2 regions of the Nocardia sp. NPDC055321 genome follow, and region 2 is predicted to be linked to the other one. Evidence: riboswitches for the same ligand, from Rfam matches in the RefSeq annotation. Region 2 holds a riboswitch; the other holds the start of a gene.

Region 1 (4,812 bases), on a different contig from region 2:
CCGATGATCTCGGGGCTGACCAGGGGGTTGGTGGCGACGCGCTGCAGAATCGCGCCCGAGATCGCGAAGGCCGCGCCCGTGCCCAGGCCGGTCAGCACCCGGGGTAGGCGATCGGCCACCACCACGTCGTACTCGATCAGCGTGCCGCCGCCGCCCAGGACCCGCAGCACGTCGGCGACGGTCAGCGGATAGTGCCCGACGGTGAGCGACCACGCCGCCACGAGCAGGGCCGCGGCCGTGAGGGCCACGGTGAGCAGGGCCGAGCGGCGCTGGACCCGAATGACCACTCGCTGTCCGGGCGAGCGCAACAGCACTGTCCCCCCGGGCAATACGCTCGGTTCGTGTCCTGTCACAGGGTCGCCACCTTCCGGTTGCGCACGAGATAGAGGAAGAACGGCGATCCCGCGAAGGCGGTGATGATGCCGACCTGGATCTCCTGCGGCTGGGCGAGCACCCGGCCGGCGATGTCGGCGAACAGCAGCAGGGTCGGTCCGAGCAGCGCGCACCAGACCAACACCCAGCGATAGTCGTGCCCGGCGAACGCGCGGGCGATATGCGGAATCACCAGGCCGATGAACGCGATCGGACCGGCGATCGCCACCGCCGAGCCCGCCAGCAGCACCACGCTCAGCGCACCGAGACCTCGGACCACTACCGGGCGGGTGCCGAGCGTGCGCGCCATGTCGTCGCCGATGGCGAGGGCGTTGAGCGAACGCGCCACCGCGACGGTGAGAGCCGCGCCGACGGCCAGGAAAGGCAGTACGGCCCACAGGGATTCGAGGCTCGCCCGGGTGAGCGAGCCGACCACCCAGAAGCGGAAGTTGTCGAAGGTGGTGCGGTCCAGCAGGGTGATCGCCGTGGTGATCGACCCGCACAGAGCCGTGAACGCGGCCCCGGCCAGGACCAGTTTCACCGGGGTCGCGCCGCCGAATCCGAAGGAGCCCAGGGTGTATACGAACACCGCGGCCACCGCCGCGCCCACGAACGCGAACCACACCAGGCCCGCCGCCGAGCTCAGTCCGACAACCGCCATGGCGAGCACGATCGCCAGTGACGCGCCGGCGTTGATGCCGAGTAGCCCCGGCCCGGCCAGGGGGTTGCGGGTCAGGCCCTGCATGACGGCCCCGGCGAGGGCGAGCGCGATGCCCGCCAGCAGCCCGGCCACGGTGCGCGGCAGGCGGATGTAGCGCACGATCCGGTCCGTGTCGCCGCCCCGGAAATCGGTGAACGCCGCGAGCACGTCCGCCAGATCGAGCGGGTGCGTCCCGATCAGCATGGAGCCCGCGCAGGTCGCGGCCAGCGCGGCCCCGGCCAGCAGCAGACCGGCGCCGCGCACGGTGCCGATCACCGCGCGAACAGATCCGGGTGGATCAGTCCGGCGACGAGTTCGGTGGCGTACGCGATGCGCACCCCGGCGGCGCGATCGGCGAACAGGAACGGGTGCACCGTTTTCGCGCGCACGGCTTTCAGATTGGCGAAGGCGGGATTGCCGGTGAGCTTGTCCACCTGCGGCTGCGCGTCGGCGCGCACGTAGCTCGCCTTACAGCACAGGCTGGTCAGGATGATGTCGGGATCGCGGGCGATGAGCTGCTCCGCGCCGATCTGCACGTTGCGGCGTTCGGTGAGATCGGCGAACGCGTTGACCCCGCCCGCGGCCTCGATGATCCGGCTGACGAAATCGATGCCGCCCGCGACGGTGTAGGAGCCGTCGTCCTTGGGCGTGACGACCGCGACCGTCGGCCGGGCCGCGCCCTCGACCTTGGTGCGCACCGCCTCGATGCGCGAACTCAGGTCGGCGACAACGGTCTCCGCGCGCTCGGACACGCCCCACAGCGCGCCCAGGTCCCGCAGGTCGGCGTACACGTTGTCGAAGCGCACGGTCGCCGGGTCGATGGCCTCGTCCGCGAGACCGTCCGCGCTCGGGCACAGCGGGCTCAGCACCCAGGTCTCCACGCCCAGATCGTGCAGGCTCGCCCGGGTTCCGACGCTGCTCTGCGACGACGTCGCGAACACGCCGTTGAAGCCGGACAGCACGAAATCCGGTGTCTGTGAAAGTAATTCGTCCCGGCTCGGCAGCTTCTCCACGTAGGGGGATTTCGCCTGCGCGGCTTGGTATTCCGGCAGCACCGCCGAATCCAGGAACGCGGTCCCGGCCAGGCGGTCGGTGACGCCGAGGGCGTGCGCGATCTCGATGGAGGGCTGGTACGCGGCGTAGATGCGCTGCGGCGGCCCCGGCACGGCGACGTCGATACCGCAGTTTGCGCGGGTGACGGCGTTCGCGCCGTCGGCCGCCGGTCCGGCCTGGACGCCGCAACCGGTCAGCAGCAGCGCGCAGGCGAGCAGCGCGCCGGTACGCAGGCGCGCGAAAACAGATGGGGTCACCGAGACCGCCTTCCAGGTCCTCGTGGAATGGGGTGTTGCCTGCCGTGGCCGGTCTCCTGGCTGACGGGATACCGCGTGAACGATCGGCCTTCCCAGGGCGCGGGCACCCCAGTGGCCCCGGCGGATCACTCCGTCCGGACAGATCTGTTCACTTCCCGATCACAGTGGCGAGGGCCGCACCGGCTTCACACCGGTTTCCCGAACACCACGGCGGAGGGACTGTACCAAGATCACGCGCGAGCACGGGAAGCGCTCGGGTGCGGACGGATCCGGTGTGCTCGGATCCGCGTGAGGGGCTCGAGGGAGTTCGCCCGGGCCCGTGCCGTCGCGACCCGGGGAGTTGCCGCTCGTGTCCCGGTCGGTGCGGGCGTGGCCCGGGAGTGCTACTCGACGTGCCCATCCGGCTTCGGCGCGAGGCGGCGGGCGGAGAGTTCGGCGTGCGAGACGCGCCGCAGGGCCGCGATGACCGGTTCGTAGAGGGCTGTGCCCAGCACCGCGTATTCGATTGCGCGGGAAGCGGAGTCGAGGGGCATCTCGGCTATGTCGTACTCGGCGATCGCCAGCACGGCGGGGCCGTAGGCGCGCAGGCGCTCCTCGGTCATCGGCATCCCGGCGGCCTCGGCGGCGGCGAGGGCGTGCTCGAGCTGGGCCACGGCCGGGTAGTCGTCGGGGACGGCGAGGCCGAGGGCGGTGAGCGCGGCGCGGGCGCGCGGGTACTCGGCGGGTTCGCCGGGGTCGACGGCGGGCGGCAGCAGGGCGGTGGCGGTGGCCAGGGTGTCGAGCAGGGGGCGGCCGGGCTCGTCGATGAGGGTGACGATCGCGCGGATCTGGGCCATCGACAGGCCGAGCCCGGACAGCGCCTTGATCAGGGCGATCCGCTGGACGTGCGTCTCGCCGTAGCGCGCGCGGGTGGCGCTGGTGGCCTCGCCCGGCATCAGCACGCCTTCGCGCAGGTAGAACTTCACGGTCGGGATCGGCACGCCGGTCCGTGCCGCCAACTCCGACATGAGCACGCGGGTCTCCTTCGCTCGGCGCCTTGACATTAGGTACTAGCACTATCCAATATTGGGTAGTAACAGTATCCAATCAAGTGTACGAACCCGCGGGAGTCCTCGTGTACGCCACCCTGATCGATCCCCTGATCAGCATTGTTCTCGGTGCCACCATCATCTCCGTCGCCACCATCGCCTTCGGTGGGACGTTCCTGCTCCGCGTCGTCACCGGCGGTCAGGAGACCAACGAGCTGCAGAAATCCTTCTTCCGCGCCGGGCACGCGCACGCCGGGGTCCTGGTGATGCTCGGCCTGCTGCTGGCCGTGCTCGGCAACGCCGCCGGCGCCAGCCCCGGCTGGGCGAACGGCGGTGCGATCGCGGTCCTGGCCGCGGCGATCCTGATGCCCGCCGGGTTCTTCCTCTCGGTGCTGGGCACCGACCCCGTTCGTCCGAATCGCCTGATCGCCGCGGTGTGGCTCGGCGCTGCCACCCTCGTCACCGGCGTCGTCATCTCCGGCGCGACCGTCCTGCTCGCGGGCATCGACCGGTTCTGATTCCGGCGCGGGGAGAACGCCCGCGGCACAGCCGAATCCACGGCGTGCGCGGGTGTGCGCGGAGAGGCGAGGGCACGATCCCCAAGGCGTCACCGCCTCGATCCGCCTAGCAAGCGGTCCCGGGCCCCGCCCGGTTGCCTCTCCCCGCCCCGGGTGGTCCCGGGGGTGGTGACCTCGACGGGAGTCGAACCCGCGTAGTCCTGACTGAGAATCAGGGTGCCCGACCGGCAGAGCACGAGGCCGTGTGGAGTTGTGGTGACGCAGGTCGGAATCGAACCGACGTGGTCCTGAGTGAAAGTCAGGGTGCCGAACCAGCACAGCACTGCGCCGCGTCATGCGTGGACCAGGCGGGATTCGAACCCGCAACCGACTGCGTGCAAGGCAGGCGCTCTTCCGTGTCGAGCTACTGGCCCGGGCTCCGTGGAGCACGGTGTATCGCGATCGTCGGGACGGCGAGAGTCGAACTCGCACCCTCCTGCACCCAAGGCAGGCGCTCTATCCGTTGAGCTACGTCCCGCGGCGGGAGGGCATGAAAAAGGGCCGCTCCCTGGGCATATGCGCCCGGTGCGGCCCTCGGTCGGGGAAGCCTGCCCGGTTAGGGGCTGCTTTCCGCGAGGGCGGCGGCGGGCGCGGTGCTCGGTTCCGGCGGCGCGACGGGGCCGACGGCGAAAGTCGCTGCGGGACTGGGGATGCTGTACTCGGTCATCGCTGCGATTCCTTTCTCGTCGGTGTGTGCGGTCCACGCTAACAGCGAATTGCCGAGCGCGACACTTATTTTCGAGCGGACGGGTTCGCGCAGCTCAGAGGGTATCGGACTTGCTGAGCCAGCCGACGAACGCGCGCGTGAAAGCGGTGGGGGACAGGCGAACCGCGGCGGCGGTCGC
Region 2 (4,812 bases):
GCCAGCAGCACCGCCGCCGATTGCACGAACGGGAAGTCGCGAGCCTCGATGGCGCGCAACAACTCCTGCGAGAGCCCGGGAAACGCGAAGAGCGTCTCCACCACCGCGACACCGCCGATCAACCCGACCACCGACCCCGCCAGCGGATGCAGGGAGGCCGACAGCGCGTTGGGCGCCACGTGCCGCAGCATGAGCCGCAACCCGCCGACTCCGTTGAGCCGCAACGTCTGTACGTACGGGCTCGCCATGACCTCGGTGGTCTGCGCGCGCACCATCCGCACCGGATGCGGCAGCAGCCCCAGCAGCAGGCAGGTCACCGGCAGCACCAGAATCTCCGGCCGGCTCCACACGCTCGCCCCGGTCGGCACCAGCGACACCGCGGGCAACAGCCGCAACGAGAGCGACACCGTGGCCACCAGCAGCACGCCGAACACGAAGGAGGGCATGGATTCCACCGCCAGCGACCCGACACTGATCACCCGATCGGTGCGGGTACCCGGGCGCGCACCCGCCAGCAGGCCGAGCCCGAGCGCGATCGGAATCAGCAGGGCCGCGGTCAGCGCCGCGAGCGCCACGCTGTTGCCGACCCGGCCCAGCAGCACCTCGGCCACCGGTCGGCCGGAGATCAGCGACTCGCCGAAATCGCCGCGCACGAACCCGGCGACCCACTCGGCGAACCGCACCGGCGCGGGCCGGTCCAGTCCCATGTGCGCACGCAGGGCGGCCAAGCGCTCCGGGGTGGGATCACCGCCGCCCGTGCGCGAGGCGACGACCGTCGCCGCGTCCGAGTCCAGCGTCTCGAACAACCCGAAGACCAGCAGCGCCACGACGAACAGCACGACGATCCCGCCGCCGGCCCGCCGGGCGGCATAGCCCATCACGACCGGCGAATCATTGCTCGGCCAGCCAGGTGGTCGCGTAGTTCGCCCAGTCGTCGGTGCCCGGCACACCGTCACGCACCCCGCCCACGTGCACGCGGGCCGCGTCGGGCCGCTTGGCGAAACTGTGCAGGATGTACCCGCCCTCGTCCCAGAGTTCGCGCTGCAGTTCGCGATACAGGGTGGCCCGGCGCGCCGGATCCATGGCCGCGCGCGCCTGCGCGAACTTGGCATCCCAGCCGGGCCGCTTCCAGCCGGTGCCGTTGCTCGGCGAATCACTGGTCATGGTCTGGCCGTAGAAGTAGTCGAGACTGTAGTTCCACCAGCCGATGTGCGACAGCGGGGCCTTGCCGCTGACCTGGGAGAAGTAGGTGTCCGCCGGCACCGATTCGAGCTTTATCGTGATGCCCGCGACCTTGGCCTGTTCGGCGAACAGCGTCGCGGATTCCAGCATGCCGGGGAAGCCGTCGGCGGTGGGCAGGGTGACGGTCAGATTCTCCTTGCCCGCCGCCCGCAGCAGCTCGCGCGCCTTCTGCGGATCGTAAACACGCTGGGGCAGATCGGCGTCGTAGAAGGGCGCGCCCTTACCGTAGATGTCGTTGCCGAGTTCGGCGTAGCCGTAGTACACCGAATCCACCATGGCCTGCCGGTCCACCGCCAGCCGCATGGCCTGGCGCACCCGCACGTCGTCGAACGGCGCGGTGTCCACGCGCATCTGGAACGCGCCCATGAGACCGGCCGGCGGGGTGACCACCGTGATGTCGCTGTCCCCGGACAGGTTTCGCGCCTGCAGATACGAGATCTCGTGCACCACATCGGCTTCCCCGGACAGGAAGGCGTTCACCCGGGCCTCGGTCTCGGCGATCTGGATGATCTCCACCTCGTCCAGGAAAACCTGCCCGTCCCAGTACTTCTCGTTGCGCCGCAACAGGATCCGGTCGCCCGGAGACCACTTGACCAGCGCGAACGGCCCGGTGCCCACCGGCAGCACCGACCCGTCGATGACGCCGGTGCCGTCCTTGACGATGTAGCAGTACCAGCCCGCGAGCACCGAACCGAAGTCCGCCAGCGGCGTTTTCATCTGCACCGTCACCACGAGATCGCTCTCGGCGCGGGTGCGCGACATGTCGACCGCGGAGAGATCGCCCGAGGAGTTCCGGGCCGGATCGAGCATGCGCTGGAAGCTCCACAGCACATCGCGCGCGGTCAGCGGGGAGCCGTCGCTGAACAGCACGCCCGGCCGCAACGTGATGCGCCATCGGCTGCCATCGGCATTCGGCACGACCGACTCCGCCAGCCGGTAGCGCAGCGTCAGGTCGTTGTTGTAGGCGACGAGCTTGTCCCAGACGTTCTTGGACACCGCGCCGCCGGCCGAACTCCCGGCCTGATGCGGATCGAGCACGTCCGCGCTCGCCGAGCGCCCGGCGATCACCGTCCGCAGGCGGCCGCCCGGCCGGGGCGGGCCCGAGGCCGCGGTGCGCGCACCGGTGTCCGAGCCGCAGCCCGCCAGAACGCCCGACGTGCCGAGCAGGACGGCCCCGAGCGCGCCCGCGCTGCCGAGCAGGAATGTGCGGCGGCCGACATCCGGCCGTCGCGGTGTGTAGTTGTTCATCAATCCTCGTTGGTGTGATCCCGATACCGCGGGCGCAGGTATCCTGGCTCCCGGATCGACACACCCCGCCGGCCTTCCAACCTGGGCAGGTCGTGACCATATTTCGGCGGATTGCTCCCCGGTGACAGTTGCGGGACAGCCCCGGATTCACACCGGTGTTCCCTACGCCGGATACCGACCCTACGGGACGGACCGGGCGCGCGGGGGACGCCCGCCGGACCGGCGGCAGCGGCTCGGTCGCGCCGCCGGGCGCGGCTATTCGACCACGGCGGGCGCCGCGCAGCTGTCCGGAACGGCGACGAGCGAGCAGGTCACCGGGTACCGCGTGGGCTTGTAGTCGCTCGGGACTCCGCCGCGCGCGGTGATGTCGCGGTAGGCGGCGACACCGTCGGTGGGACGGCGGGTCAGGCTCGGATCGTGCTGGGCGTCAACGGTGTACAGGCCGAAGCGGGCGGAGTAGTCGCCCCATTCGTAGTTGTCGGTGAGGCTCCAGTAGTTGTAGGAGACCACGTCGACGCCGTCAGCTTTGGCGCGCTGCAGCCAGTAGACGGTGTCGCGCAGATGATCGCCGCGGGTGTAGCCGTCGTCGCGACCGCCGTCCGGGCCGGTGGCCAATCCGTTCTCGATCACGCGAATGGGCTTGCCGGGGAACCGCGCCGCGATGTGGCGGAGCACGTAGTAGATGCTCTCCGGGGCCTGGGTGCTCTTCCAGAACTCCCCGGTCGCGCCGTACGCGGCGGACAGGTCGGTGACCGAGGTGGAGTAGTAGTGATCCACGCCGATGAAGTCCAGGCTCTCGCGCATCTGGTCCGGGAACAGCTGCTCCAGCCACGACTGCACGCCCGGGATCGGGATGTACGCCAGATTGGAGGAGACCTGCGCGTCCGGCTGCACGGAGTGGATGTGGCGGTAGATGTCCCGGTGCGCGGCGACGATGCCGGACACCATCGCGCCCGCGTTCTCCGGGCGCAGACCGCCGTACATGAGCTCGCGCCGGACGTATTCGGTCGGCTCGTTGAAGGTGATCCACAGCGGGCGCGCCCACGCGTAGCGATCGACCACCCGCCGCGCGAAATCGACCAGTTCCGAGGACATCTCGGGTCGATTCCAGCCGCCGCGATCCACCTCCCACCCGGGATGGACCCAGTGGTTCAGGGTGATCATCGGCCGCATGCCGGAGTCCACGATCCGCGCGATGACCGCGTCGTAGAATGCCCACCCCGCCGGATCATCGCTCCCCGGAACGGTTTCCACGCGCGACCACTCGACCGAGGTGCGATAGATCCCCACCCCCAGGCTCCGCGCCCGCGCGATGTCGGCCGCGTAGTTGTGGAAGAAGTCGACCGAGTTGCCGATGGGCTCGCGCACCCGGCCCTGATCCCCGTACCGCAGCCAGTTGCTGTCGGGGCTGTAGCCCTCGGACTGGAATCCGGACTGCGCGACACCGAACTCGAAGTCCTCGCCGAGCCCCGGCACATCCGCACCCGCCGGCCCGGCGCCCGCCACGGTCATCGTCGCGATCGAGAAGGCCGCGGCCACCCCCGCCGTACACAGTTTCGACCACCGCTGCCGCACTTCGATCCTCCGGTCCACCGAGCTCTACCGATACACCGATGCATCCGGATGCATCGGTGTACGCGGAAGTATGCTGCGCGCCCGCGATGTGCGCCAGGGATCGCGAACAAGATTCCGGTACAGGCGAATCCCGGCGCGCGTGCTCAGCCCCGATCGGCCGGGGTCGCCGACGGCTGCAGCAGGCGTTCCTCGAGTGCCGCCACCTGGGCCGCGACGCGTTCGTGCTCGGCGAGGTGCACCAGATCCGCGAACGCGCGATCAACACCGGAGTCGGCGATGGCGCGTTCACAGCGACGGGCCAGCTCGTGCCGGTCGGTACCGGGCGGCACCGTGGGCTGCAGGGTGAGCTCGGCGACCACGCCCCGCGAGCGCAGGACACGGCGGATCGAGTCCGCCATCGTGTCGACGCCGACGAACGCGGGGACCGTGGAGACCGCGCCGTCGGCGTCGAGGTAGCGCAGCTGGATCGGCTGCACCGGCGTGCCGGTGTCCACCGCGGCCTGGAACAGCGCGGGCCGCAGGTGACCGTGGGCGCGACCGCACCAGGTGGTGCCCTCGGGGAAGATGCCGACGCGCTCGCCCGCGCGCAGGCGGGCCGCGATCTCACCGATCACGCCGGGCAGGGCGCGCAGGCGTTCGCGTTCGATCGGGATGACGCGGACCTTGCGGGCGACCGCGCCGAGCACCGGCCAGTCGATGAGGTCGGCGCGGGCGACGAAGGAGGTCGGCTCCACCGCGGACAGCGCC

The links. Region 2 has a riboswitch for cobalamin ahead of ACWIGI_RS17070 (ABC transporter substrate-binding protein). Riboswitches for the same ligand answer to the same signal wherever they lie in the genome.
Region 1: linked by a shared signal. The riboswitch ahead of ACWIGI_RS27025 (ABC transporter substrate-binding protein) and the one ahead of ACWIGI_RS17070 (ABC transporter substrate-binding protein) in region 2 are both predicted to bind cobalamin.

The regions. Positions count from the first base shown of each region.
Region 1 is NZ_JBSHMS010000017.1:195,598-200,409, forward strand. It holds gene ACWIGI_RS27015 (FecCD family ABC transporter permease) at 1-287, opposite strand, end outside; gene ACWIGI_RS27020 (FecCD family ABC transporter permease) at 350-1,348, opposite strand; gene ACWIGI_RS27025 (ABC transporter substrate-binding protein) at 1,345-2,382, opposite strand; cobalamin riboswitch at 2,412-2,607, opposite strand; gene ACWIGI_RS27030 (MerR family transcriptional regulator) at 2,766-3,395, opposite strand; gene ACWIGI_RS27035 (hypothetical protein) at 3,473-3,928, shown strand; tRNA gene ACWIGI_RS27040 (tRNA-Glu) at 4,095-4,170, opposite strand; tRNA gene ACWIGI_RS27045 (tRNA-Glu) at 4,182-4,257, opposite strand; tRNA gene ACWIGI_RS27050 (tRNA-Ala) at 4,268-4,341, opposite strand; tRNA gene ACWIGI_RS27055 (tRNA-Pro) at 4,373-4,445, opposite strand; gene ACWIGI_RS27060 (SDR family oxidoreductase) at 4,729-4,812, opposite strand, start outside.
Region 2 is NZ_JBSHMS010000009.1:237,767-242,578, reverse strand. It holds gene ACWIGI_RS17075 (ABC transporter permease) at 1-878, opposite strand, end outside; gene ACWIGI_RS17070 (ABC transporter substrate-binding protein) at 892-2,490, opposite strand; cobalamin riboswitch at 2,505-2,689, opposite strand; gene ACWIGI_RS17065 (family 1 glycosylhydrolase) at 2,746-4,002, opposite strand; gene ACWIGI_RS17060 (lysophospholipid acyltransferase family protein) at 4,209-4,812, opposite strand, start outside.